Regions from separate parts of the Halomonas saccharevitans genome, predicted to be linked through region 1. Evidence: riboswitches for the same ligand, from Rfam matches in the RefSeq annotation. Region 1 holds a riboswitch; the other holds the start of a gene.
What was found. A riboswitch is a leader RNA that binds a small molecule or an ion and turns the genes downstream of it on or off. The one in region 1 is predicted to bind thiamine pyrophosphate.
Positions count from the first base shown of each region.

Region 2: linked by a shared signal. The riboswitch ahead of thiM (hydroxyethylthiazole kinase) and the one ahead of thiO (glycine oxidase ThiO) in region 1 are both predicted to bind thiamine pyrophosphate.

Region 1 is NZ_JAVXUR010000001.1:61,717-75,827, forward strand. It holds gene uvrY (UvrY/SirA/GacA family response regulator transcription factor) at 1-178, opposite strand, end outside; tRNA gene RSO68_RS00330 (tRNA-Ala) at 404-479, shown strand; gene RSO68_RS00335 (DUF4236 domain-containing protein) at 769-1,872, shown strand; gene RSO68_RS00340 (proline racemase family protein) at 1,961-3,010, opposite strand; gene RSO68_RS00345 (alcohol dehydrogenase catalytic domain-containing protein) at 3,007-4,143, opposite strand; gene RSO68_RS00350 (thiazole synthase) at 4,287-5,087, opposite strand; gene thiS (sulfur carrier protein ThiS) at 5,087-5,296, opposite strand; gene thiO (glycine oxidase ThiO) at 5,293-6,393, opposite strand; TPP riboswitch at 6,456-6,578, opposite strand; gene RSO68_RS00365 (hypothetical protein) at 6,695-7,000, opposite strand; gene argF (ornithine carbamoyltransferase) at 7,099-8,019, opposite strand; gene grxD (Grx4 family monothiol glutaredoxin) at 8,194-8,544, shown strand; gene rnt (ribonuclease T) at 8,638-9,303, opposite strand; gene RSO68_RS00385 (argininosuccinate synthase) at 9,451-10,671, shown strand; gene RSO68_RS00390 (HlyU family transcriptional regulator) at 10,721-11,035, shown strand; gene RSO68_RS00395 (DUF294 nucleotidyltransferase-like domain-containing protein) at 11,376-12,506, shown strand; gene RSO68_RS00400 (sensor histidine kinase) at 12,560-14,111, opposite strand, start outside.
Region 2 is NZ_JAVXUR010000002.1:452,106-466,216, reverse strand. It holds gene RSO68_RS07615 (ATP-binding protein) at 1-873, shown strand, start outside; gene RSO68_RS07610 (CopG family transcriptional regulator) at 946-1,140, opposite strand; gene dauA (C4-dicarboxylic acid transporter DauA) at 1,286-3,028, shown strand; gene RSO68_RS07600 (hypothetical protein) at 3,150-3,416, shown strand; TPP riboswitch at 3,458-3,558, shown strand; gene thiM (hydroxyethylthiazole kinase) at 3,596-4,402, shown strand; gene thiE (thiamine phosphate synthase) at 4,392-5,006, shown strand; gene RSO68_RS07585 (metal ABC transporter solute-binding protein, Zn/Mn family) at 5,090-6,658, opposite strand; gene RSO68_RS07580 (metal ABC transporter ATP-binding protein) at 6,803-7,576, shown strand; gene RSO68_RS07575 (metal ABC transporter permease) at 7,576-8,403, shown strand; partial or broken gene hisI (phosphoribosyl-AMP cyclohydrolase) at 8,470-8,870, opposite strand; gene folE2 (GTP cyclohydrolase FolE2) at 8,870-9,766, opposite strand; gene RSO68_RS07560 (TonB-dependent receptor) at 9,882-11,207, opposite strand; gene RSO68_RS07555 (DUF1826 domain-containing protein) at 11,309-11,971, shown strand; gene RSO68_RS07550 (cytochrome b/b6 domain-containing protein) at 12,117-12,692, opposite strand; gene RSO68_RS07545 (PepSY domain-containing protein) at 12,706-12,984, opposite strand; gene RSO68_RS07540 (DMT family transporter) at 13,160-14,050, opposite strand.

The DNA.
Region 1 (14,111 bases):
TGCCGGGCATGCGGATGTCCATCAGCACGATGTCCGGCTCGAGCGTGCGTGCCTGGGTGATTGCCTCCTCGCCATTGGCCGCTTCGCCGACCACGCGGATCCCGTGCTCGGCGTTCAATAGATGGGCGATGCTGGTCCGCACCAGGTGGTGGTCATCGGCGACAAGAACCCTGATCACGCGGGCGCTCCTGAGACGTGGTGGTGAGAGTCGGCGAGAGGCGAGCGTGCGAGAAGAGTCGCCTGCGTATCGACCGGTCGGATGGCTGACGGTGCCAAGAGTGTCACATTACGTGTCTAAGTCAAATTGGCACAAGGGCCAAGATGCGAAAACGCCACTAGGGACTTGACGCACGCCAAGGCGTTGCGTACTATATGCCTCGTTCTCGCAGGGCGGGAACGACGTGGGGCCTTAGCTCAGCTGGGAGAGCGCAACACTGGCAGTGTTGAGGTCAGCGGTTCGATCCCGCTAGGCTCCACCAACAAGACACTTCGAATCAGCCGCTTAGCGCATCGCGCCAGGCGGCTTTTTCGTGCGCTGGGGGAAAACTAGGGAAGCTCCACGCGGTTCTCTTAGCATCAGGCGCTGTCCGGCAGCACGAGTGTCTCCTTGCCCGGGTCCTTCGGCTGCTGCCAGAAGGGGCGTGGCGTCGATTGGACGATCATCGAGGCGCTTCCCGCACGGCGTCTTCCCTCAATGGCGCCCTTACTTCATGGCTAATAGGGGTTACAGTAGGCCATTGCTATGGACAGGCCGTCGGGGAGATCACCATGGAGTTTCGCTTCCAGCGTCGTATTCGTCTCGCACCCGGCGTGCGCTTTCACACCACGCGCCTGCGCCCCGGGCTGTCGCTGGGGCCGCCCGGGATCAGCCTGCTGATCGCGGGCGGCGAAGCCGACGAGCCGCTGCCCGTGGATCTGGAGATCACCGCCAGCGGAGAGGTTCGCTATCGGCAGGCAGACGGCACGCGAATGACCGCGGCCGGGGCCCGAGAGGTGCGTCGCCGCGCCGAGGCGGAGCTGCGCGAGGCCCTCGGCGCGCACTGCGAGGACCTCAATGCGCAGCTTGAGCGGCTCGGCCGCCTGCACGAGCAGACGCCGGCCCCGGATGCCACCGGCTATCGGCCGCGCAGCTACCCGGAGTCGCCTCCGGTGCCGGTGGCCGAGACGCGCCCCGCCTGGTGGCAGGGCCTCTGGGCGCCGGCCCGCCGGCGGCACGACCGCGAGAACGCCCGACGCCAGGCAGAGCACGCACAGGCCTATCGGGCCTGGGAGTGGCGAAAGGCGGAGTTCGACGCCCGAGAGTTCCAGCGCCAGCGGCGCGAGGACGAGGCAAGTTGGGACGACCCTGACGCCATGCAGCAGACGCTGGTCGAGCGTCTGGAGGAGCTCGACTGGCCGCGCGAGACGCTGATCGATTTCGCGCTGGTCGATGATTACCGCACCATCGCCCTGGATATCGACCTGCCAGGCCCCGAGGAGATGCCCGACCGTCGCTGGAGCATGCCCGCCAAGCGCATCAAGCTGTCGCCGCAGCGGCTCACGGTCACGCGTCAGCGCCAGCTCTACCGGGATTACCTGCATGGCGTGGCCTTTCGCGTGCTCGGTGCAGCCTTCGCGCGGCTGCCGCGCATCGAGCTGGCGCTGGTCTCGGGCTATCGGCGCCTCGATGACCCGGCCGCCGATGGCGGCGGGCGCCGCTACCTGTTCAGCGTCAAGGTGAGCCGTGAGCAGTGGCAGGGCCTCGCCTTCGATGAGCTGGCGAGCCTCGATCCCGGTGAGGTGCTAGCGGACTTCTCCCTGCGCCGCGAGATGACACGCGGCGGCGAGCTTTGTGACATCACGCCCTTCGAGCCCGATTGGCGCTGGCGCTAGCGGTCTTTCTTACTAGCACTCTTTTATCATCGTGACCGCTCTCGGGCTTTTCCGCTCCCGGTCTTCCCGTTCTCCGCGCGGCCGTCCCTCAGTCGAAGGCGTCCTGGCCGGCGCTGAGGATATGGCGCAGGCCGTGGCACTCCACCAGCGGGTCGGTGCAGTTGACCACGATGTCGGAGTGGGCCAGCACGTAGCCCTTGCCGGTGATGGTGTTGTCCACCACCGTCAGGGGGCCCTCCGGACGGGTGCCGATGCACTCGCCGATGAAGCCGGTCTCGCGCAGCGAGATGGTCTCGAGTCGATCGCCTGGCCGGAGGCGCCCTTCGTGGTGCATCAGCGCCAGGCGCGCCGAGGTGCCGGTGCCGGTGGTACTGCGACAGATCACGCCCGGATGCACGTAGGTGGTCGAGCGGGATCGATAGTAGCCGTCCGCGACCTGCTCGACGGGCCCCATGAAGTGCAGGAAGGGCAGGGGGCCCACGTCGCCCAGGGTGTAGTGCGAGAAGCCGCGCTCGGCCTGGATCGCCTCGACGATCCGGTGAGCGCAGTCGGCCAGGGCCCGCTCCTCCTTACGCACCAGCGAGAAGCCGAGCTCCGTGGCGTCCACCAGGGCATAGAAGCCGCCGCTGTAGGCCACGCTGTAGGTCACGTCGCCGAGCCCGGGCACGTGGAGGCTGGCGCGGTAGGTATCGATATAGCTCGGCAGTCCCGCGCAGGTGATCGCCTCCACCACGCCGTTCTCGACCAGCGCCTCGATCTGCACCAGTCCCGCCGGGGACTCGAGCGTGAACTGCTGGCGTCCCTCCACTTTGGCCACCAGGCCGCTCTCCAGCACCGCGGTGGCGGTGCAGATGGTGTTGGAGCCGGAATAGATCGGATAGCCCATCACCTCCATGATGATGTAGCCCGCGGCAGCCCTGGGGTCGCTGGGGGGGACGAGCAGGTCCACTGACATCTCGGGGATGCCGTAGGGCTCCTCCAGCAGCAGGCGGCGCAGGCCATCGGCGTCGTCGCGCAGGTAGTGCATCTGGTCGCGGACGGTGGCGCCGGGCAGCGGCGCGATGCCGCCGACGACGATGCGGCTGACGTCGCCGCCGGCGTGGGTATCGATCAGTTGCAGGGTCAGTGGCTGGCTCATGCGGGTTCCTCGAGCGCGAAGCGCGCACCATGTTCGGCCCATTCGGCATCCGGCACGATCACGATCTTGCCCAGGTAGCCGCTGCCGCGGTTGACGAAGTAACGCTCGGCGGCGTGCAGCTCGGAGAGCTTGAAGGCGGCGTGGAGCACCGGCTTGAGCCGGCCGTCGCGTATCCAGGCCATCAGCTGCTCGGCCTCCTCGCGGGTGCCGTGGGAGACGCCGAATATCTGCACCTGATAGAGATAGATGCGCGTCCACATCAGCTCGCTTACGTTGCCGCCGCTGGCGCCGGCGATGGAGAGCCGCGGATAGCTCGCGCGTCTGGCCATGTCGACGATCATGGTGTCGATGAAGCGGCCGGTCATCTCGCCGCCCACCAGGTCCATCACCGCATCGATGGGCGCGCCCTCGGTGGCCTCGAGCACGCGATCGACGAAGCTCGGCAGGTCGCCGCGATCGATGACCGCCTCGGCGCCGAGTGCGAGGAGGGCGTCGGCCTTGTCGAGCTGGCTCACCGCATAGGGGATGGCGCCGACGATCCGGCACAGCTGGATCAGCGCCGTGCCCACGCCGCCGCTGGCGCCGGTGACCAGCACCCGCTCGCCGGCGGCGACGCGAGCCGAGGTCATCATGTGGTAGGCGGTCTGGTAGGAGCACATGCCCATGGCGGCGAGCTCGGCATCGGCGAGTTCGGGGTTGGGCACGTGTTGGAACTGGTCCGCCGGCACGGCGATGTACTCGGCGAAGCCGCCGTCGGCGCCGTGGCCGTAGTAGTCCGGCATGAGGTTGAGGTCGCGGCGTCCATCGGGGTAGAGGTTGAAGTCGAGCAGGCCGCGCTCGCCGAGGCGCGAGGCCGGTACGCCCTCGCCTACGGCGACGACGCGCCCGGCCACGTCGGCCCCCTGGATGCGCGGGAAGGTCAGGGTGGGGGAGCCGCCCATGGCGAAGGAGGTCACCTCGCCCTTGTCCCTGGTGGGGTAGAGGCCCTCGCGGGCCTTGCGGTCGGTATTGTTCTTGGCCGTCGCCGTGACCTTCACCAGCACCTCGCCGCGAGCCGGGGCCGGCACGGGAACGTCGGTGCGATAGGCCAGGCGGTCGACGTCGCCATGCCCGGTCAGCAGCATGGCCGCCATGGTCTCGGGAACGCGTTCGCTGCTCACGGGGTGCCTCCTGTCATCGCTGTCGATTCGACTCGACGATAGCAGACTTCCCCGACCCGGCGTCATCCCTTTCGGCCGCTGCGCGGGTCGGTGTGTCGGTGGCCCGGTGGTATCCGTCAGCCGCCGCTATGCCAGAACGGCTGCCCGACGGTCGGCGTGCTCGGGCTGGCGGTCTGGCGCTGCTGCATCAGCCCGGCGCGATACGCCTTGCGCCCGGCGATGATCGCCTCGGCGAAGGCCTCGGCCATCAGCGCCGGTCGGTGGGCCTTGGCCACGGCGGTGTTGAGCAGCACGCCGTCGAAGCCCATCTCCATGGCCTCGGCGGCCTGGGAGGGGGCGCCGAGGCCGGCGTCGATGATCAGCGGCACGTCCAGGCGCTGGCGCAGGGTCTGAAGGGCGTAGCGATTCATCAGGCCGCGGCCGGTGCCGATGGGCGCGCCCCAGGGCATCAGCGCCTGGCAGCCCGCGTCGCGCAGCCGCTGACAGAGCACCAGGTCGTCGGTGCAGTAGGGCAGCACCTTGAAGCCGTCGTCGATCAGCGTCCGGCAAGCCTCCAGCAGGCCGAAGGGGTCCGGTTGCAGGTTGTAGTCGTCGCCGATCACCTCGACCTTGATCCAGGGCGTGTCGAACATCTCCCGGGACATCTGGGCCAGGGTGATGGCCTCCCGGGCCGAGCGGCAGCCGGCGGTGTTGGGCAGCAGCCGACAGCCGCTGTCGCGCAGGATCTGCCAGAAGGCGTCGCCGTCGCCCTCGGCGGGATTCTGGCGGCGCAGCCCCAGGGTCACCATGTCGCAGCCGGCGGCCTGGATGGACTCCTGCATCACCGCGGGCGACGAGTAGAGGGCCGTGCCAAGCAGGAAGCGGCTGGAGAAGGTCTCGTCGTAGAGCGTCAGGGTGTCGTCGTGTAATGCGTTCATCAGCCGCCTCCCACCGGGGCCACGATATCGATGCGATCGCGGTCTTTAAGGACCCGCTCGGCGTAGGCCGAGCGGGGCACGAACTCGCCGTTGATCGCCACGGCGACGCGCCGCTCGGTGTAGTGCCAGGTGTCCAGGGCATCTGCCAGCGCCGTATCGGTCGGCAGGCGGGTGGTTTCGTCGTTGAGGCTCAGGGTGATCTCGTTCATGCAGCGCTCTCCTGGGGCGGATGTCCCGTCAGGGTCTCGGCGAAGGGCTGCTTGCCCCGGCCGCGGATAGTGGCCAGCAGGTGGCAGGCGACCGCCGGTGCCAGCAGATAGCCGTGGCGGAACAGGCCGTTGGCGGTGATCAGGCCGTCACGCTGGGTGACATGGGGAAGGTTGTCCCGGAAGGCGGGGCGCAGGTTGACGCCCTGCTCCAGGATGCGTGCCTCGGCGAAGGCCGGCGACAGGGTGTAGAGGGCGCTGCCCAGCTCCAGGGAAGACTGCAGAGAGACTGGCGAGCGGTCCTCGCTCTCGATCTGGGTGGCCCCGATGACGAAGCGCTGGTCGGGCTTGGGCACCACGTAGAGCTGGTAGCGCGGATGCATCAGGCGCACCGGGCGGGTGAGGCGGAGCTCCGACGTCTGCACGTGCAGCGTCTCGCCGCGCACCCCGCGCAGGCTGGCGTGATGCTGGCGGGCGCCGGTGCCGCGACAGTCGATGACCAGATCGAAGGCATGCCGGCCGTCGCGGGTCTCGATCTCGCCGGGGAAGGTGTCCACCGGGCAGTGGGCATGGCAGGTGCCACCCAGGCGGCGAATCTCGGTCAGCAGGCGCTCGAGCAGGGCGCGATTGTCCAGGTGAGCCTCGCCCGGCAGGTAGAGGCCCTGTCGAAAGCCCGCCGCCAGGTCGGGCTCCAGGCGGTGGATCTCGGCGTCGTCGAGCGACTGGCAGGGCGGCTCCTCACCAAGTACGTGGGTGAGGTCGCGACGAAACTGGGTGAGCTCCCCCATGTCCTGGGCGTGCGCCACCATCAGGCTGCCCTGGTGATGCCACAGGTCGCCGGCATTGAGAGCGTCGAGCCAGCGCGGCCACTGGGCCAGCGCGAAGCGCCCCATGTCAAAGACGCTGCGCTCGGAGACCGCGGTCTCGCACAGTGGCGCCACCATGCCGGCCGCCGTCCAGGCTGCAGCGGCGGGGTGCTCCAGGTCGCCGGCATCAAAGAGGGTGACGGCATGGCCGTCGCGCAGGAGTTGCCAGGCGACCAGTCGGCCCAGCAGGCCGGCGCCGGCCACGGCGATGGTTCTATCGGTGGGGTGTGTCATGGCGTTGTCCATCCAGCAGAAGACGTGGAGGAACAGGCTGGATGACGAAAGGGGGCTGCTGGGCGAGACGACAGCTTGTTCCCTCCGCAGGCATCAACCTGATCAGGTTCAACGGGTTCGGCCGTACCGATCTCAGCCCCCGTGCACGTCTCCATGAGCGTACCGGGGCTCCCCGACAAGTCGTCACAACGTAACCAAAAATGCCCGGGCGCGCAATCGAGGGCGCGCCCGGGCATTTTCCAGGGCTGGTCTTCAGGTCTGGTCTTGAGGCTGGTCCCGATACGCTAGCCCGGCATCGGGCTCAGGCGCAGTCGGCGGCCCCTTCGCCGAACATGTCGAACAGCAGCTCGCGGCCGAGGCCGGTGAGCACCAGGCGCTGCTGGTCGTTCCAGGTGGCGGCCTGGCTGTTCTCAAGGATCGTCTGGCAGGGCGCCCAGTCGCTGGTGGCCGCTCCCAGGGTCTTCAGGGCCTGGCGATCGAGGCCGCGATGGCTGACGGTGACGGTCTCGAGCACATGGCCGTGGCGATAGAGCATGGCGGCCATGTGGGAGAGGCACTGACGCAGGCTGCGCTGCATGCCGCTGTGACTGGGGTGGGAATGATTCATGCTGCCGCATCTCCTGAACGGGATTGCTGCGGCGCATTATACATGCGACGAAGGTCGATGTCATACCAAGGTATAAGGTGGCCTCCGCCGCGTCTCCGTCAGCTGTCCACGTGTCCCAACAGCAGGAACTCGATCAGCGCCTTCTGAGCGTGCAGGCGGTTGCCCGCCTCCTGCCAGACCACGGCGCGCGGGTCGTCGAGCAGGGTCTCGCTGATCTCCTCGCCGCGGTGGGCGGGCAGGCAGTGGAGGAAGAGGGCGTCTTCCCGGGCGTGATCGAGCAGCGCCTCGGTGACCTGCAGGCCGGCGAAGTCCGCCTCGCGCTTGGCCTGCTCTTCTTCCTGGCCCATGGAGGCCCAGACGTCGGTGGTGATCAGGTCGGCGTCGGCCACGGCGGCATGCGGGTCGCGCACGATGCTGACCCGGTCGCCGGCGGCGTCGAGGATGTCCTGGCGGGGCTCATAGCCCTCGGGGCAGCAGATGCGCAGCCGGAAGTCGAACTGTCGGGCAGCGTTGATCCAGGAGTGGCACATGTTGTTGCCGTCCCCGATCCATACCGCAGTGCGATCCTTGACGCTGCCGCGCAGCTCGGTCCAGGTCATCACGTCGGCCAGCAGCTGGCAGGGGTGGTAGTCGTCGGTCAGGGCATTGATCACCGGCACCGAGCTTGCCGAGGCGAACTGCTCTAGGCCCTGGTGGGAGAAGGTGCGGATCATCACCGCATCGACCATCTCCGAGAGCACGCGGGCGGTGTCGCCGATCGGCTCGCCGCGGCCGAGCTGGGTGTCGCGCGACGACAGAAACAGCGCGTGGCCGCCGAACTGCGCCATGGCGGTCTCGAAGGAGACCCGGGTGCGCGTCGAGGATTTCTCGAAGATCATCGCCAGGGTGCGGTTGGCGAAGGGGGTATAGGTGGGCCCGTGGGTCTTCAGGCCATTCTTGATCGAGATGGCGCGCTGGATCAGGTAGCGCAGCTCGTCCGGACTGAGATCGAGCAGGGTGAGGAAATGGCGGATGGCCATGGGGTCGCTCCACGGGGAAAAACGACCATCCTAGCCAGCCCACGGGGGATGCGCAACGCGCCCGGCATCAGTAGAATGGCTGCATCCACAAGGCCGACCCGCGCGGTCGGGTATTGCCCGAATCCCCCCGGGTCGCCCGGCAGGCGAGTCCAGTAAACGAGTAAGGGAGACGTCATGAGCACTACCGTCGAGAACATTCAGCGCCAGATCGGCGAGAACCCGATCCTGATCTACATGAAGGGCACGCCCCAGCTGCCGCAGTGCGGTTTCTCCGCACAGACCGTCCAGGCCCTGATGGCCTGCGGCGAGCGCTTCGCCTTCGTCAACGTGCTGGACAACCCGGACATCCGCGCCGAGCTGCCCAAGGTCGCCAACTGGCCGACCTTCCCGCAGCTGTGGGTCGAGGGCGAGCTCGTGGGCGGCTGCGACATCGTCGCCGAAATGCATCAGTCCGGCGAGCTGGAGACCCTGGTCAAGGCCGCGGCCGCGCGCGCCCAGGAAGGCGAGGGCGACGCCCAGGCCTGAGGGCCGCCTGCGCGCCGCGCAGCATGACAAAACCCCCGTCGGCCAGCGCCGGCGGGGGTTTTCGTTGGTAGGCGTCTCGGGGCATACGGGCGTTCAGGCCTCTTCCATGCCCTGCTCGCGCTGCGCCAGGTCCCAGCCGCCCAGGTCCTTGTAGCGATTGACCATGGCGCAGAACAGCTCGGCGGTGCGCTCGGTATCGTAGCGGGCCGAGTGAGCGGCGCTGTTGTCGAACTCGATGCCGGCGGCGCGGCAGGCGCGGGCCAGCACGGTCTGGCCGTAGACCAGGCCGGCGAGCGACGCGGTATCGAAGCTCGAGAAGGGGTGGAAGGGATTGCGCTTGATGCCGCAGCGCGCCACCGCCGCGTTCAAAAAGCCGTGATCAAAGGCCGCGTTGTGGCCGACCAGCACGGCGCGGGTGCAGCCGTGGGACTTGATGGCCTTGCGCACCGGGCGGAAGATTTCGCCCAGCGCCTCGGCCTCGCTGATCGCGACTTGCTGGCGCAGCGGGTCATCGAGGCGGATGCCGGTGAAGTCCAGTGCCGACTGTTCCACGTTGGCCCCGGCGAAGGGCGTGACATGGTAGGCATAGGTGGCATCGGGCAGCAGGTTGCCTTCCGGGTCCATGGTCAGGGTTACCGCGGCGATCTCCAGGATCGCATCGCCTTGCGCGTTGAAGCCGCCGGTTTCCAGGTCCACCACCACGGGCAGGAAGCTGCGGAACCGCTGCGCCATGAGTTCGCGGGCCATCGCCTCGCTCATGCACCTCTCCTTGTCTGGGGCATCGTTTCTCTAGACCGCGGCAGTCTACCAGCTTGGCCGCAGCGCGTCCCGTCGCCGGTGTTCGCTGGAGGCTCGTCGCGCTATAATCTCCCCCTTTCATGATCGTTAGCCAAAAGGAGCCTCAGCATGTCCGATGTCAAGAAGGTCGTGCTCGCCTATTCCGGCGGCCTGGACACGTCCGTCATCGTCAAGTGGTTGCAGGAAACCTATGACTGTGAGGTCGTGACCTTCACCGCGGACATCGGCCAGGGCGAGGAAGTCGAACCCGCGCGCGCCAAGGCCGAGGCCCTGGGCGTCAAGGAGATCTACATCGAGGATCTGCGCGAGGAGTTCGTGCGCGACTACGTCTATCCGATGTTCCGCGCCAACACCATCTATGAGGGCGAGTACCTGCTCGGCACCTCCATCGCGCGCCCGCTGATCGCCCGTCGCCTGATCGAGATCGCCAACCAGACCGGCGCCGACGCCATCTCCCACGGCGCTACCGGCAAGGGCAACGACCAGGTCCGCTTCGAGCTCGGCGCCTACGCGTTGAAGCCGGGCGTCAAGGTGATCGCCCCGTGGCGCGAGTGGGACCTCAACTCCCGCGAAAAGCTGATGGCCTACTGCGATCAGCACGACATTCCGGTGGACTTCTCCTCCAAGAAGAAGAAGTCACCCTACTCCATGGACGCCAACCTGCTGCACATCTCCTACGAGGGCGGCATCCTCGAGGATCCCTGGGCCGAGGCCGAGGAAGACATGTGGCGCTGGAGCGTCTCGCCGGAGGCCGCGCCGGACCAGCCCACCTACGTCGAGCTGACCTTCGAGCAGGGCGATATCGTGGCCATCGACGGCGTGCCGATGAAGCCCCATGAGGTGCTCGAGAAGCTCAACAAGATGGGCGGCGACAACGGCATCGGCCGCCTCGACATCGTTGAGAACCGCTACGTGGGCATGAAGTCGCGCGGCTGCTACGAGACGCCGGGCGGCAGCATCATGCTGCGCGCCCACCGCGCCATCGAGTCGCTGACGCTGGACCGCGAGGAGGCGCACCTCAAGGACGAGCTGATGCCCAAGTACGCCGAGGTGATCTACAACGGCTACTGGTGGAGCCCGGAGCGTCGCATGCTGCAGGCCGCCATCGACGAGACTCAGAAGAACGTCTCCGGCGTGGTGCGCATGAAGCTCTACAAGGGCAGCGCCATCGTCGCCGGCCGCAAGTCCGACGCTTCGCTCTTCGACGAGTCCATCGCGACCTTCGAGGACGATGCCGGCGCCTACGACCAGAAGGATGCCGAGGGCTTCATCAAGCTCAACGCCCTGCGCCTGCGCATCGCCGCCGGCAAGGGTCGCCGTCAGGATTGAGCCACCCCGACGCCGGCCTCGTGCCGGCGTCTTTCTGTCAGGAGGTTCCATGCTGAAGAAGCTGCTGTCCGGCCTGTTCGGGGGCAACGAGGGCGAGCCCAAGGGCGCGCCCGCCGCCGAGCCGGTCGAATACAAGGGCTATCTGATCGTCTCCGAGCCCGCCGACATGGGCGGCCAGTTTCGCGTCAGCGGCTGGATCCGCAAGCCGATCCCCTCGAGCGAGGAGCAGGCCGGCGAGATGCTCGAGCACCGCTTCGAGCGCTCCGACATGGTGCCCGGCCGCGAGGCCTGCGACACCCTGATGGTCCGCAAGGCCGAGCGCTTCATCGACGAGGTCGGCGACGACATGTTCTCGCCGCGCTGAGCGGCGCCCGCGGTGCCACACTAACGACGCTCCCGCCGACGGGGCGCGTCGTTCTCTCCTTGAAGTGCCCTCTCTTAAGGGCCTTAGAAAGTCCTTACTGAAGGCCGTCTTTAAACGCCTTCCTTAACCGCCCTCGGCTGTCATGGTCCCCGCGGCCATCGCCTCTCTGTCATGGCTTTTCTGTCATGGTCTTGTTGTCGCAGCTTTCCTGTCATAGTTGTCCTGTGATCGCCTGCCGGCCATCTCTTCCCTCCGCCTTGGCCTTTCGCCCAAGTGTGGCGAATGGATGCCCTCGTTAGACTCGAGGAAATGCCGATTCGTGACATGACACGGAGAGTCCATGCGCCTGTTGCACCGTTCCTCGTCCTGGCGGGCGCTCTTCGCCGACGAGGCACACCCCGATCCCGCGGCCTGGCCTGCGCTGCTGGACCCGCTGCGCGGGGCACTCGAGCGCCTCGGCCCGCATCCCGACCTCGCCGCGGCCCATGCCTGGCAGGGTGAGCTCGTCTCCGCGCTCGACCGCCTCGATCTGCCCGCCGGGCGCATCAGCCAGCTGATCAGCGACCACAACGACTGGCTCTATCGGCGCGCCATCGAGCTCTCGCTTTCCGAGATGCGGGCCCAGGGCTGGGGAGCGCCGCCGGCGGCTTTCTGCGTGCTGGTGCTGGGTTCGGGCGCCCGCCACGAGAGCCTTTTGGCGCCGGATCAGGACAACGCCATGATCATCGCTGACTACCCCGACGCGCGGCATACCGAGATCGACGGCTACTTCCAGGCGCTGGGCGAGCGCTTCACCGCGCGGCTCGATGCGGCCGGCATTCCGCTCTGTCGGGGGCACGTCATGGCGCGCTTTCCGATGTGGCGCAAGCGGCTCTCGGAGTGGCGGGCGCAGCTGGAGATATGGACGGCGGAGCGGCGCATCAAGCGCGTGCAGCAGGCCAACATCCTGCTCGATTTCCGTCCGGTCTTCGGCGAGCCGGCGCTGGCCGAGGGGCTGGCCGAGCAGGTAGCCCGGCATCTGCCCGCCGCGCACCTCTTCCTCGACGAGATGGCAAGCCTGCTTGATGAGTTGCCCGTGGCCCTGGACCGTCTCGGTCGGCTGCGCGGCGACGATGAGGATGCCCCCCACGAGCGCGCTCTCAGCCTAAAGCGCCAGGGCCTGCTGCCGCTGGTCGGCGCGGTGCGCCTGCTGGCCCTTCGCCACGGCGTCCGCCCACCGGATACCCGCGCGCGCCTGGTCGCGCTGGTGATGTGCGAGGCGCTCACCGCCGAGCAGGCCGAGGCGCTGACAGCGGCGCTTGAGCGGCTGCAGGGGCTGATTCTGACGGAGCAGCGCCTGGCACTGGTCGAGGGGCGCACGCCGGATGGCTGGGTGGACATCACCCGCCTGCGTGAGGATCAGCGCCTGCTTCTGCGCCACGATCTCCGCGGGATCCGTGCGCTGCTGCGTCGCGCCCGTCGGGCGGGCTGAGTCGCCGGTTCACTCCTCGTCGTGCTCGCCGGCAGAGCCCTGATGCTCTTCGGCTAGGCCCCGTCAGGGCGGCCGCCGGGCTTCGATTCGGGCGTTTCATCGGGCACTCCACCGGCCTCTTTACCGGCCTCTTTACCGAGAGAGGGGTCCTCGGCCGGCGCCTCGGGCAGCTCCATCACCAGGCAGGCGCCGCCCAGTCGGCTGGCCTCCTCGATCCACAACCGGCCGCCCAGGTGAGCGACGATGCCGCGGCTAATCGGCAGGCCGAGCCCGCTGCCGCGCGGGCGTCCGCGTGTCTCGCCGCTCTCCTGGTGCTGGATCTGGTGGAACTTCTCGAAGACCCGCTCGCGCTCGCCCTCGGCGATGCCGGGGCCGTTGTCCTCGACGGCGAGGCGATAGTGGTTCTTGTGGCGCGCCAGGCGCAGCAGCACGCGGGGATCGTCGTCGGCGGCGAACTTGCCGGCGTTGTCGAGCAGGTTGATAGTCACCTGCTCGAGACGGTCGGCATCGCCGATCACCCAAGCGGTCTCGGGCGTGATCTCCACCTCTAGGGTGACGCCGCGGTCCTCCTGGAGGCGTTGCACCGCATCGACGCTCTGGCGCGTCAGCGCCACCAGGTCGAGGCGCTTGGGGTCAAGGGTCAGGCGGCCGCTCTCGAGCCTGGCCAGATCGAGGATCTCCTCGATCAGCCGTGACAGGCGCTGGCTCTCGCGCACCACCACATCGAGGAAGTGCTCGCGCTTCTCGTCGGGCAGCGCCTGGTTGTCGCGCAGGATCTCGGCGAAGGCGCGGATCGAGGTGAGTGGCGTGCGCAGCTCGTGGCTGACCATGGCCACGAACTCGTCCTTGAGCCGGTCGAGCTCGCGCAGCCGCTCATTGGCCGCGCGCAGCTCCTCGCTGGCGCGGGCCAGCTCGCTGGACTTCTGCTCGAGGCGGCGGTTCATCTCCAGCGTCTCGGAGGTGGTATCGAGGATGCGCAGGATCGATTCCAGGTCGGGCGCCTCGCCGCGGGCCACCGAGTCGATCAACACCCGGGCCGAGGCGCTGCCCAGCGACCCGGCCAGGGCCTGCTCGGCCCTGAGGGAGAGCGCCGCGGAGGCGGGCTGGTCGTCATCCTCTGTTTCGTCGGCCTCGCCGGCGGGATGGGCGAAGACCCGCCGGCTGGTGGCCTCGCCCAGGTAGCGGTCGAGCAGGGCGCGCAGCTCGCCGCGGGTGGTCTGACCCTGCCACAGCGAGGTCGGCACCAGGCCGGGGGGCATGGCCTCGGTGAACAGCGCCGCCTGGGTCTGCTCCAGTGCCGAGGGGCGGGTGAAGAGCGACACGCCCACCAGCAGGCCGACGTTGGCGACGAGGCTCCACAGCAGCGAATGGGTGTAGATGTCCCAGCCCTCGAGTCCGAACAGCGCATAGGGGCGCAACCAGTCGATGCCCCAGGGCCCCTGGGCGAGGAAGCCCGGGTCCAGCCAGCCGGACTGGGCGAAGCCCGGGATCAGCAGGGTCCAGGCCCAGACCAGAAAGCCCGCGCTCATGCCCAACGCCGCGCCGCGACGCCGGGCGCCGCGCCAGTAGAGGCCGATCAGCAGCGCCGGGGCGAACTGGCTCGCC
Region 2 (14,111 bases), on a different contig from region 1:
GGGCTGCCGGTACTGGGCCTGCTGCTGTGGTGGGCCATCGGCTGGGGCCTGCGGCCGCTGTCGCAGCTGGCCGAGCAGATCCGCAGCCGCAACCCCCAGAACCTGCAGCCGTTGATCATGCACCGGCTGCCCCGTGAACTGGAGACCATCGCCGGCGCCCTCAACCGGCTGCTCGAGCGGATCCGCACCCTGCGCGCCCGGGAGCAGCGCTTCATCGCCGACGCCGCCCATGAACTGCGCACGCCGCTGGCCGTGCTCGACCTGCACGCCCAGAACGCCCTGGCCGCCGACGATCCCGAGGATCGTCGCGAGGCGCTGGACAAGCTGCGCGGCGGCGTGGCCCGCGCCACGCGGATGGTCTCGCAGCTGCTCACCCTGGCCCGCCTCGAGCCCGAGCAGGAGGGCAATGGCCAGGGGCGCGAGATCGCGCTGCTGCCCGAGGTGCGCGAGGCGCTGGCCAAGCTGATGCCGCTGGCCGTGGAGGGTCGCCAGGAGCTGCAGCTGGAGGCCAACGAGGCGTCGGACTGGCGGCTGGAGGTGGAGCCCGGCGCCATCGATACACTGCTGCAGAACCTGGTCGGCAACGCCCTGCAGCACTCGCCGACAGGGGCCCTGATCCGCATCGTGCTCACCGCCGAGCATGACGCCGTGACGATCGACGTGGAGGATCAGGGACCCGGCATCCCGGCAAACGAACGCCATCAGGTGCTGGAACGCTTCCACCGTGGCGGCCCGGGCGCCGGGGCCGGCCTGGGGCTCTCCATCGTCGACCGCCTGCTGCAGCGCCACCACGGCCGGCTGCGGCTCGGCGACGCCCCGGGCGGCGGCCTGAGCGTCACGGTTACGCTGCCGAGAACGCAAGGCGGGACGTAACGCCGCCGCCCTGGGTCGCTGGCGGCGCCGAGCCCACGACGACGGTCGATCGAGGTGCCGCTGGTCGGGGCCTCAGGTCTTCTCGGACGCGCGCCCGGCCAGGTCAGGACGCGTCTCGTAGGCCACGTCATGATCGCTCAGATAGTCGCGGATCAACTGCCTCACCACCTGGGAAGGCGTCAGGTCCTGGGCCGCACACAGCTGCTCGAAGGCGCGCTTCTTGTGCGGGTCGATCAGCAGGGTCAGGCGTGCCGTCTTCTTTTCCATGACAATTCTCCAGAGCATTACCATCAAATGTTAATGCTCGCCGCCTTGCGGGGCAACGGCGCTGACGCCTTTGTCGACAATGCTAATGACATGTTAATGTCGTTAACATGCCTGATCGGCTCGACCTTCAAGGAGGATCCTCAGCATGGCACGCCACCGACCGTCCCTTCCCGGCATCGCTACCGGCCTGCGCGCGGCCTGGCGAGACGGCTACGGCCTGGACGACCTGCGCCGCGACATCCTGGCCGGACTGACCGTCGGCACCGTGGCCGTGCCTCTCTCCATGGCGCTGGCGATCGCGACCGGCGTTCCTCCCCAGCACGGGCTCTACACCGCGATCGTCGCCGGCGTGCTCATCGCGCTGACCGGCGGCTCACGCTTCAATGTCTCGGGCCCGACGGCGGCCTTCGTGGTCATCCTCTTCCCCATCGTCCAGCAGTACGGACTGGGCGGCCTGCTGATCGCCTCGATGATGGCCGGCATGATCCTGGTCGTCCTCGGCATCACCGGCATGGGTCGCCTGATCCAGTACGTGCCCTACCCGGTGGTACTCGGCTTCACGGCGGGGATCGCGGTGGTGATCGCGGTGCTTCAGCTGCCCGATTTCCTGGGCCTCGAGGTCGGCCAGCTGGGCGAGCATTTCATCGACAACCTCGGGCAGATCGCGATCTCGTTGCCGACCGTGGAGCCTATCGAGCTGGGGGTCGGCCTCTTCGCCCTGGGGGTCATGCTGCTCTGGCCGCGCCTGGGGCTGCCGCTGCCCGCGCCGCTGGTGGGCCTGGTCGCCGGTGCCCTGGCCGCCTTCGCCATCAACCACTGGCTGGCCGGGTCGGGCGCGGAGGTGGAGACCATCGCCTCACGCTTCACCTGGGAGGCCCAGGGCGAGACGGGCAGCGGCATTCCTCCCATCGCACCGAGCTTCATCGCGCCCTGGCGGCTGCCCGGTGCGGATGGCGAGCCGCTGGCGGTGGATTTCGCGCTGATTCGCGCCCTGCTGGGCCCTGCCTTCGCCATCGCCCTGCTGGGGGCGATCGAGTCGCTGCTGTGCGCGGTGGTCTCGGATGGTCTGACCCGGACCCGGCACGACCCCAACGCCGAGCTGATCGGCCAGGGGCTCGGCAACCTCGTAGCGCCACTGTTCGGCGGCATCACCGCCACGGCGGCCATCGCCCGCACCGCCACCAGCATCAGAAGCGGCGCCCGCTCGCCGATCGCGGCGGTGGTCCACGCCCTGGCGGTGCTGCTGGCGGTAGTGGCCCTGGCGGACCTGCTGGGACGGGTGCCGATGGCCGCCCTGGCGGCGCTGCTGTTCATCGTCGCCTGGAACATGAGCGAGGCCCGACACGTTCTGCACACCCTGCGCTCGGCCCCGCCGGGGGACGTGGCCATTCTCGTGACCTGCTTCACCCTGACCGTGCTCTTCGACATGGTGCTGGCGGTGGCCATGGGCATGGGGCTCGCCGCCGCGCTGTTCATCCGGCGCATGGCGCTGCTGACCGAGACCCAGCGCGTCGACGGCGAGCCCCATGCCAGCATCGGCGTACTACCCGACGAGATCGCCCTCTACGACATCAATGGTCCGCTGTTCTTCGGCGCCGCCGAGAAGGCGCTCACCTCGCTGCACCGGGTGGACCCGAAGGTGCGGGTGGTCATTCTCGACATGCACGACGTGCCGAGCATGGATGGCACCGCCATCGTCGCTCTAAAGGCGCTGATCGACACGATGCACCGTGAGGGGGTCGCCCTGGTGCTGGTCGGCCTGCCGACACGGATCCTCGTCAAGCTGCGCCGTGCGGGCATTCGCCGGGCGGCCGGGCGGCTGAGCTGGTGCAGGGAGCTGCAGCACGCCCGAAGGTCGGCCCAGCGCTGGCTCGACCGAGCCGCCTGACGCGCGAACGCCCCCTGACACGCACTGGTCATCTCTTCTTAAGCGGTCGTTAAGACGCCCCCCGTAGCGTCAGGGGGGCTGGGGCCGATGTTCGGCCCGGCCACCCCCAGGAGACACGACCATGCAAACGATCACCCAGAATGCCATCCCGGTGAGCCCGCGACAGGCCGGCCAACTGATCGTCGCGGGCCTGCTGCTGCTGATCCTCGGCGCGCTGCTGATCGGCTGGCAGCCGGTAGCCGTGCCCCTCGAAGTGGTCGCCCTGGGGGCGTCGGGCCTGGTGCTGATGACGCCGGGCATGAGCCGGCAGCATGAGGTCATGGAGGCCCTCTACAGCCTGACCCTGGCCAGCCTGATCACCCTGGCCGGCATTCAGCTGCTGGCCTGATGCGCGGCCTTTACAGTCGCGCGGACGACAAGGATAGTGGGGCCTGACGACGGGGGCGCCGCGGCGAGCAGGCCGCAGCTGAGATGCACCCTTGGAACCTGACCCGGACAATGCCGGCGTAGGGAGTCGTGCAGCGCCGGCCTCCCGTCGACCTGCACCTCCCCCGCCGGGGAGGCCCCATGCACCACATCGATCCCGCCGCGCACCTGGCCCGGGTGCGCGAGATCCGCCCGCTGGTCCACAACATCACCAACCATGTCGCCATGAACAGCATGGCCAACGTGCTGCTGGCGATCGGCGCCTCGCCGGCCATGGTCCACGCCCGCGAGGAGGCCGCCGAGTTCACCGCTCTGGCCGGCGCCCTGACGATCAACATCGGCACCCTCTCGCCCCACTGGGTCGAGGCCATGGAGGCCGCCGCGCTGGCGGCCGGAGAGACGGGGCGCCCCTGGGTGCTGGATCCGGTGGCGGTGGGCGCCACGCGCTATCGCCGCGAGACCGGCGCGCGACTGCTGGCGCTCTCGCCGACCGTGATCCGCGGCAACGCCTCGGAGATCATCGCCCTGGCGGGCGGCGCCGGCGGCGGACGCGGCGTGGACAGCACCGACCCCGCCGAGGCGGCCCTCGCGGCCGCCCGTCGCCTGGCCGAGCGCACCGGCGGCGTGGTGGCCGTCACCGGCGAGGTGGACCTGGTCACCGACGGCCGGCGACTCGCCCGGGTGCACGGCGGCCACCCGCTGATGCCCCGAGTCACCACCCTGGGCTGCGCGCTGACCGGCGTGGTGGCGGCCTTCCTGGCCGGCGCCGACGACTCCTTCGAGGCGACGACGGCGGCGCTGGCCGGCTACGCCGTGGCCGGCGAGCTCGCCGGCGAGGTGGCACGCGGCCCCGGCAGCTTCGCGGTCGCCTTCCTCGATGCCCTCTATCACCTGGATACCGAGGCCCTCACCGAGCGGGCCCAACTGGAGGTTGCCGATGCACCCTGATCTCTCGCTCTATCTCGTCACCGACGGCGGACTCTGCGCCGATCATGGCCTGGAGGAGACCGTGGTCGCCGCGGTCCGGGGCGGCGTGACCCTGGTGCAGCTGCGGGACAAGCACGCCACTGATGCCGAGATGATCGACCAGGCCCGCCGCCTCAAGGCGGCGCTCGAGGGCACCGGCGTGGCGCTGATCATCAACGACCGGCTGGAGGTGGCGCTCGCCTCGGGTGCCGACGGGCTGCACATCGGCCAGGACGACGGCGACGTGGCCCGGGCCCGGGCCGCACTCGGCCCCCAGGCGATCCTAGGGCTCTCGGTGCAGACCCACGAGCAGCTCGCCCGCCTCGACACGAGCGCCCTGGACTACCTCGGCCTGGGTCCGGTGTTCGCCACCCCCAGCAAGCACGACCACGCCGAGCCGCTGGGCTTCGACGGCCTGGCCGCCCTGGTGGCGGCGAGCCCGCTGCCGAGCGTGGCCATCGGCGGGCTCAAGGTCGAGCATGCCGAGGCGGTGCGCCAGGCGGGCGCCGGTGGCCTGGCGGTGATCTCCGCCATCTGCGGCACCCCGGACCCCGAGGCCGCCGCCCGCGCCTTCCCGCGCCGCTGACGACGCACCCCATATGATGATGTGCCCCTTCAGCATGACGCCCCTCTCGGGGAGGGGCGTCGTCGTGACGAGGGGCAGGCAAATCAGTGCGCCAGCATGTCCCGCACGATGCCGTCACCGTCCAGGTGCGAGGGATAGTAGGTCGGCCAGTGCACGACCTCCTCCAGCAGTGCCTCACGATCGTCACCACAGTAGAGGTGGAAGTGGTCCGCGTCGGTCGGGGTGATAGCATGGTCGCTGAACTGGATATAGCGCGGTAGCGCATCGCCGCCGGCTTCGAGCTCGAAGACGTATCTCACGCCTCGATTGCCGGCTGCGTAGGTCAGAACCTCGTAGCCGTCGTACGCGTAGTCGCCGGACCTCGCCTGGCCATTCTCGTGGAAGGTGACGGAATTCCCGTCGATCACGAGGCGATCGACGTCAGTCCGATAGCCCCTGTCGTAGTACTGCTTGATCTCTTCGGCCGTTTTCTCGGCGCTCCGCTCTGCCTTGTGGGCCTGCACCTCATCGAGGGTGCCATCCTGCAGGTAGGGGTAGAGCGACTGCCAGTCGCCTGCCCAGTCTGACAGTGACCGGTCCTCGATCTGGCTGTCCTCGAAATACCCGGCGTAGACGTCCTCATCATGGTCGTGCGCATGGTCGTGGTCGTGATCATGACTGTGGTCGCTGGGCGATACCTCGTTGGCGGCGCAGCGCGTCACGCCCTCGGCCAGCCCACGCAGCAGCTGTGAATAGAGGCCGGCCCCGAGCGGCAGATCGACGCCCAGGGGATCGATGACGATCGAGGTCTCGACCTCGGTGCCCTCGAACACGCTCTCGACCAGCGCCGGGTTGTATTGCGGCTCGCGGAACACGCATTGCACACCGAGCTCGGCGACGCGTTCCTGGATCTCGCGGACGCGTGCCGGGCTCGGGTCGGAGGCATCGCCCAGGGAGATTGCCCCGGCCGCCGGCACGTCGAAGCGGTTCTCGAAGTACTGATAGGCATCGTGGAAGACGATGAAACGCGTTCCACGGTCATCCGCGAGGTGGTCGTCCAGTTCGTCGATCAGGGCCTCCAGCTCGGCCTGCCCCTCGGCCGCATTCCGACGATAGGTGTCGGCGTTGCCGGGGTCGAGATCGGCCAGCGACCCGGCGATGGCCTCGAGCCAGGCCTGGGCATTCACCGGATCGAGCCAGCCATGGGGGTCCACGCCGTCGTGGGCATGACCGTGACCCTGGTCGTGAGCCTGATCGTCATGCGCCTGATCGTCGTGCCCGTGGTCGTCGTGGCCATGGTCGTGCGCCTCGAACGTGGCGCCTTGACGGTACGCAAGGCGGCGAGTGCCCGGCGTCTGCATCAGCTCCACCTTCAGCGCCTCGTCGGCCAACGAATCTTGCGCCCGAGCCAGCCACGGCGTCAGGTCGTCGCTGACCCAGAAGACGATGTCTGCATTGGCCAACGCCTCGGCTTCCGAGGGCCGCATGGAGTAGCCGTGCGGGGAGGCGCCCGGCTGGATCACCAGGTCGGGCGAGCCCAACTTTCCCATCACCCGGTCGACCAGCGAGTGGACCGGCGGGATGTCCACGGCCACAGCGGGCACTTCGGCAACCGCGACGGCGGGTGCTAGCAGCCAGGGCAGGCAAAGCGGACGTAGTAGCTTGTTCCTCATCATTCCTCTCCGTATCCAGGACACGTGCAGGCAGTGAACGAGCGATTGTGGCACAAAGTGTTATGTTATAACATTAACGGTCGTGTCAACTCCATCCGACTTCAATGGCTTCGAACACCAGGACGACTACACCGGAGGGTCACCATGCCGCTGCTCTCGCTCAACGATCTGCACGTCGCCCTCGGCGGGCGAACCGTGCTCGAGGGCATCGATCTACGCCTCGACCGCGGTGAGATCGTCACCCTGGTCGGTCCCAACGGCTCCGGCAAGTCGACCCTGCTGCGGGCCATCATCGGCGCCGTGCAACCCACTCGCGGCCAGCTCGTGCGCCAGCCGGGCCTCACCATCGGCTACGTGCCCCAGCGGCTGGCTATCGATGCCACCCTGCCGATGACGGTCACCCGCTTCCTGAACCTGCCGCGTCGCCACCCCAAGCAGGCGGTACGCCAGGCTCTGGAACAGGCCGGTGTTCCCGGGCTGAGCCGACAGCAGGTGACGGACCTCTCGGGCGGGCAGTTCCAGCGCATCCTGCTCGCCCGGGCGCTGCTGGAGCAGCCCGACCTGCTGCTGCTCGACGAGGCCACCCAGGGCCTCGATCACCGCGGCACGGCCGACTTCTATCGCCAGATCGAGAGCGTGCGTCGCGAACTGGGCTGCGCGGTGCTGATGGTCAGCCACGAGCTGCACGTGGTGATGCGCGCCTCGGATCGCGTGGTGTGCCTGAACCGCCACGTTTGCTGCCAGGGTACCCCCGAGCGGGTGATCTCCTCACCGGCCTACCGGGAGCTGTTTGGCGCCGACACCGCCGACACCTTGGCGTTCTATCGCCATCATCACGACCACTCACATCACGATGCCCCTGCCAACCCGCCCGCACCGTCGGCAGCCGGCGCCAGTCATCTGGAGGCCACCCCCTGATGCTCGACGACTTCATGGTTCGCGCCACCCTGGCCGGCCTCGGCGTGGCGCTCGCCGCCGCACCGCTGGGCTGCTTCGTGGTATGGCGGCGCATGGCCTACTTCGGCGATGCCACCGCCCACGCCGCCATCCTTGGCGTGGCGCTATCGCTACTACTCTCCACCTCCATCTTCGCCGGCGTGCTGGTGGTCTCGCTGCTGATGGCCACCCTGGTCTCGCTACTCAGCGGGCGGGGCTACGCCATGGATACCCTGCTCGGCGTCATGGCGCACTCGGCGCTCGCCTTCGGGCTGGTGGCGGTCTCGTTCCTCTCCGGGGTACGCATCGACCTGATGGCTTACCTGTTCGGCGACATCCTGGCGGTCGGCAAGGACGACCTGGCCATCATCGGCGGCGGGGCGCTGCTGGTGATATGCCTGGTCGGGTGGCGCTGGTCGGCGCTGCTCACCGCCACCCTGGATGGTGATCTCGCCCGGGCCAGCGGCATCGACCCCAAGCGCGAGCAGCTGGTGCTGACACTGTCGCTTGCCGTGGTCGTGGCCGTAGCGCTGAAGGTGGTGGGCGCGCTGCTGATCGCCGCGCTGCTGATCATTCCTGCTGCCGCCGCTAGGCCTTTCTGTCGCACCCCGGAAGCCATGGCATGGCTGGCAGCCGGGTTCGGGGCCGCCTCGACTAGCGGCGGCCTGCAGGCTGCCTTCTGGCTCGACACCCCCACCGGCCCCACCATCGTCTGCCTGGCCGCGATCCTGTTTGCCCTATCGAGCCTGACTGGACAGCTCAAGCGCCGAGTGGCGCGCAGCTTGTCGCCTCCCGACGCGGCGCCTTGAGCAGGACGTCCGGCGCTGCATGGGGCGCCTGTCTTCACCCATGGGTGAAGGCCGCCCTCCTGGCCGAGGCGCAGTAATGACCTCCACCACCTCGCCACGCACGGCATTATAAAAGCAGCTGGGCCGCCCCATATGGCAGGCCGGCCCCTGCTGGTCGACGAGCAGCAGCACGGCGTCGCCGTCGCAGTCCAGTCGCGCCTCGATGAGCCGCTGCCGGTGGCCCGAGCTCTCGCCCTTGCGCCACAGGGCCTGCCGGGAGCGCGACCAGTAGCAGACTCGCCCGGTGTCCAGGGTCTCGCGCAGCGCCTCGCGGTTCATCCAGGCGAGCATCAGCACCTCGCCACTGTCATGCTGCTGGGCGACGGCGGTCACCATGCCATCGTGTTCCACGGCATGGCGGCGATGACGGCTTCGAGCGGGCGGCGCTCACCGCGCTCGGCCTGTTCCAGTTGCCTCCAGACGTCCATCAGGCCTCCTGCCAGTTCCACTGGCTACGTGCCACGGCGTCGTGGGCGTGCAGGCTTTCGGCATGTACGACGCGCAGGGAGAAGCCGTCGATACCGGGCTGTTCGCAAAGCGCGTGATGCAGGCGCCGGGCGGCATCCTCGCAGAACATCAGATTCTGACCGTTGGCCAGGGCGAAGGCCTGCTCATCGATACGCTTGACCGCCGTCTGCAGGGGCGTACCGAGCGCCTGTTCGACACGCTCTACCAGAGCCGCCAGCGGCAGTTCATCGACGTCTTCTCCCAGGCGCAGCGACAAGTGAGCTTGGCTGCGCTGGCTGTGGGGCGTGGCCAGCACGCCCTGCTCGCTGCCCAGCCAGGCATGCACCGCCCCACGGGTGATCGGGATGTCGACGAAGTCCTCGTCGAAGGCCTGCTGGATCAGCTGACGGGCCAGGGCCGCGGAACAGGGGCAGGTCGAGGAGTAGCCCACCGTCAGGTCCAGGGTGATCGCCAGGCCTTCGGCATCGCGCCGGCAACGCAGCGCGAAGGGATAGGCCTGCCACCCGGAGAGGGAACTGATCAGCGCGGGCCGCTCCAGCAGCGCCTCGCCACTCAGGTCGAGAAAGGCGACATCCGAGAGCCCCTGATGGGTGTCCAGGAACGACGCCAGCACCGCCGCCATCCGCGAGACCGTCAGCTCATGGCCCTGCAGCTCGGCCAGTGCCAGATAGAGCCGGGACATATGAATGCCTCGCGCGGCGGGGTCGTCCAGACTGACCCCCGCCGAGACCCGGCCGTTGACGGGCCGTCCTGCCAGCTGGAGCGGCAGAGCGACCTGCTCCATGCCGACCCAGGAGAGGGGACTGTCGCGAACGGTTCTGTCATCGGCCACATCGGGCAGGTGGTGTGGGGGCATGGGTCGAGACTCCTCTAGCAAGGGGAAGGGAGAGTCCGGCTTGGCAACGCCCCTGGCGGACGAGTCGATCTCGGTCAGGTGGTCGCTACGCCGACCGCGAGGGGCTGTGCCACCTTCAATGGGCATGGCCGGCCTGGTGACCAAAGGTGGCATTGAACTGCAGCATGGCCACCCAGCTCTCGTCCTGGCCGGCGAAGTCCTCGTGACTCAGCTGGGCGCGCAGGAAGGCATGGTCTCGAAAGCGCCAGGTCGCCTGTCCGCTGTGGCGGTAGGAGGCGTCGACGGATTCCAGTTCGCTGGGGTGGACGTGGACGGTCTCGTTGGTCAGGCCCAGGGCCTCACTGCGCACCCCGAGCTCCCAGTGCGGCGCAACACCGTAGATGGCCTCGACATAGGCGCCGTCCTGCTGCTCGGTGAAGTCGTCCCGCGTCTCCCAGGCATGATGGTGCTCGACCCGCTCGGTCAGATCGCGCTCGGTGTAGAAGTATTCGGCGCCCAGGGTCCAGTCGCCCCGGCCCCCGTGCCGGCCGCTGCGGTAGTGATAGCGGGCATCCAGGCCGGCGAACCAGCCGTCACCCTCCAGGCTATGGGCATGCTCGCCATGGTCATCGAGACGGACGTACTGGCGATTGACGCCGGCGGATGCGCCGTAGTCGAGGGTCTGGCCGTCGCCCAGGGCGGCGCGCTGCTTGGCGAAGATCGTCACCAGCCGCGGGCCACTATCGCGCGCCTCGCTGCCCCCCTCGTCGAAGCGGCTGAGAGGCTCGCCGTCCCCTTGCAGCCACTCGGTGCCCAGGGTGGCGTGCGGCGAGGGTGACCAGGTGAGCTGCACGCCATCCTCACGCAGGCCGTGATCGCCGAACAGGTACTCGTTGACCAGCGGGCGTTCGATGAAGTCCCAGGCATGGGGATGGCGACTGTTGACGTGACCGATCTCCGACAGGAACCGGCCGGCCTTGATCCTCAGGTCGTGAGGCAGCGCCCGCGTCGCCACGAAGGCCTCCTCGAGACTGACGTCGTCCTCGGTAAGCGATACCACGGCCTGCCCCTCGAACAGCGAGGTCTGCCCGCGCAGCATCAGCTCCGAGTGCCCCAGGTTGAAGCCTTCATCGAGGCCATGCTCATGACCGTGAGCGTCATGATCCTCGTGGCCTTCATCATGACCTTCGCCATGGCCAAAGCCGGCGGGCGAGCCCTCATCTCCCGAGACGCGGTTGTGGTAGATGCCCTCCACGGTCAAGGCGGCGGACAGGCGCAGATCGGCAAGCCCCGCGTCAGCACGGTCATTGTCATGGCCGCGATCGTGACGATGCGTCTCATGGGCATGCCCATGAGCCTCGTGATCGTGCTGGTGGGCGCCGTGTTCTTGGCCCTGTGCCGCCGTGCCCATCAACAGGGTGGCGGCGAGCGGTGTGAGAAGGTGGAAGGGGCGGCGTGACATGCGATCTCCCGGTCGGATGAGGTGGGCTTTGCTTCAAGCGCGAGAAAAGATACGTTATAACATAACATTAAAGCAACCCTCGAACCCGCTGAGGCCACGCCATGCCGACGAGCGCACGCCGCCAGGATTCATCCGACTCTCGCGCCATCCCCCGCCATGCGGAGGGCAAGGAGATCAGCACCCTGCCCCGCGTTTTCGAGGATGACATCAACATCGCCATCATGCGGCGCCGGCTTCCCGACGATATCCAGGCCGGCGTGAAGACACAGCTCCAGGCCGAGCGGGCGCTCTCCTTTGCCTGGCTCGGCCCCGCCGGAGACGCCCTGCGTGCGGAACTGGCGCAACACCTCCATGCGCCCGACGCCTGCGGTGAGCTGATCGAGGATATCGTGACCCTGGCCGACGCCATGGCCTACCTCTTCGACACCGATACCGTGGGTCTGCGCCTGCGCCGGATGGACGGCGCCATGTGTCCCCGCTTTCACTGCGACAACCTGCCGGTGCGCCTGGTCACGACCTACCACGGCCCCGGCAGCGAGTGGCTGCCCGAGTGGGCGGTGAATCGCCACGGTTTGGGGGCGCCGACGCCCGAGAAACCGGAGATCGTCACCGAGCCGGGCGCCGTGCAACGGCTCGAGGTCGGTGACCTGGCGCTGCTCAAGGGCAGCGGATGGATCGGCAACGAGGCGCACGGCCTGGTACACCGCAGCCCGGACGTACCGGCAGACCAACCGCGCCTGTTGCTGACGCTGGACCCCGCCTAGCGGCACGCGACTCAGGCGATGGGGCAGCGCTTCAGGGTGGTGCGCCGATCGTGATGGGCGATCGCCAGGCCGCCTCGCCGCTGACCAACGAGGACGCCGTCACCGCGGCAGGCGCGCTGATGGCGTGGATCGGGACGGGCCGAGATCAGGCGTCCGAGCGCGGAGGCCCCGGGGGTCGATGGTAGCCGTGCACCATGCCGGCGATCAGGTTGTCCTGCCGCTTGCGGCTCTCCCAGAGCGCGCCGAGCACGTGCAGGGGCACCAGCGCGAGGATCGCATCGCTCATCAGTTCATGGGCCTCCTCGACCCAGGCGACGCCCCAGAAGAGGTCGGTCTCCTCCATCATATAGCCAGTGGCCCCCAGCCCCAGCAGCAGGGCCAGCAGCGTCAGCATCATCACCGCCCCCAGCGGGGTATGGGTGATGCCGGGGTTCGACCGGGCCGCCCCGGTGCCGGCGCCGGCCGCGGGACGCAGCGATGCGCGAAGGCGCTCGGGGGTCGGCCAGAAGCTCGTCCAGCGTGCCGACCAGGGGCCGACGAAGCCCCACAGGATCCTCACGCCGATCAGCGCCGCCACGCCGTAGCCGATCCACTGATGCCAGCGCTCGCCCCCCTCGGTGAGGAAGTAGTTGGCCAGGAACCCGGCCACCAGCGACCAGTGCACGAGGCGCACCAGCGGATCCCAGACGCGAACCCGCCGGCTGCTCACCTTGCCTCTCATGACGCGGCCTCCTTCAGTCGATCTCCTGCTTGACGATCTCGCCGTCGACCGGATTGAAGTAGATCTCGACGCGCCGCTGCTGGTCGTCCCAGCCGTAGATCTCGTAGCAGCTGCCATCGGTGGTCTTGAATTCCTTGACCTCGTAGCCCATGTCGGCGATCTGCTGCTGCATGGCCTCCTCGCTCATCCAGTCGCTCTGCGGGGCATCGGTGCAGGTCGGCCCGGCCAGCGCCGCAAGGCTTGCGGTCATCAGGCCGGTGGCGAGAATGCCGGTGATCAGGGTGCGCTTCATGACTAAATCTCCAGAGAGTCGGTGTCGAAGGGCCACCCAGGCGGTGGCCATAGCCGCCCCGGCCGCTGCCGGCAAGGGGACAGGCTCATCATCGAGCATCGAACTTACGAGAGACTTAAGAGGCGAGAAACACCACGCACGGGGGCGTCGAGAGGAGCGCGCAGGCCGCGAGGCCTCAGGCGGTGGGCCGGCGTTTCAGGGTGGTGCGCCGCTCGTGGTGGGCGATCGCCAGGCCGCTGGCGATGATCAGGGTGCCGCCGACGAAGACCCACAGGTCCGGCACCTCGTCCCAGAACCACCACCCCAGCCCCACGGCCCACAGCAGGGCCGTGTAGTCGAAGGGCGCGACCAGCGCCGCCGGCGCATAGCGAAAGGCCAGGGTCAGGCCGGTCATGGCGCCCACCCCGAGCACGCCCGCCACCAGGAAGGCCGGCCAGTGCAGCGGTGCCGGCGTCTGCCACACCCAGGGCAGCGTCGTCGCCGAGACCAGAAGCGGCACCAGGGTGGTGTAGAAGACCATCGCCCAGAGGTGCTCGCGGTCGCCATAGCGCCGCGCGGTGAGCATGGTCAGGGCATAGAACACCGCCGCGCCGACCACCACCAGGGCGCCGGGCTGAAAGCTCTCGCCTCCCGGGCGGATCACCACCAGCACGCCGAGAAAGCCCAGCAGCGTAGCGGCGAGCGTCGGCCCGTCGACCCGCTCGCCGAGCAGCGGCACCGACAGGACGGTCACGAACAGCGGCGCGGCGAAGGCGATGGCCGTGGTCTCGGCCAGGGGCAGCAGGGTCAGGCCCCACATGAAGCAGATCATGGTGCCGCTGAAGATCAGGCCGCGCAGCAGATGCACCCCGGGGCGGCGGGTCGACAGGGTGTGCAGGCCGCCGTTGAAGCGCGCGATCAGGGCGATCAGCGGCAGCGACACCAGGGTACGAAAGAAGATGATCTGCAGCGGGGAGTGCACCTCGCCCAGCCACTTGGTGATGGCGTCGCCCAGTGCCAGGCAGAACACGCCCAGGCACATGCAGCCGATGCCCTTGAAGGTCGATGACGTGTAGATCGACGACATGCCGACGGCCCTCCCTGGCGGCGACGAAAACGATCACCCCGCCGGCCTGGGAGGCCGGCGG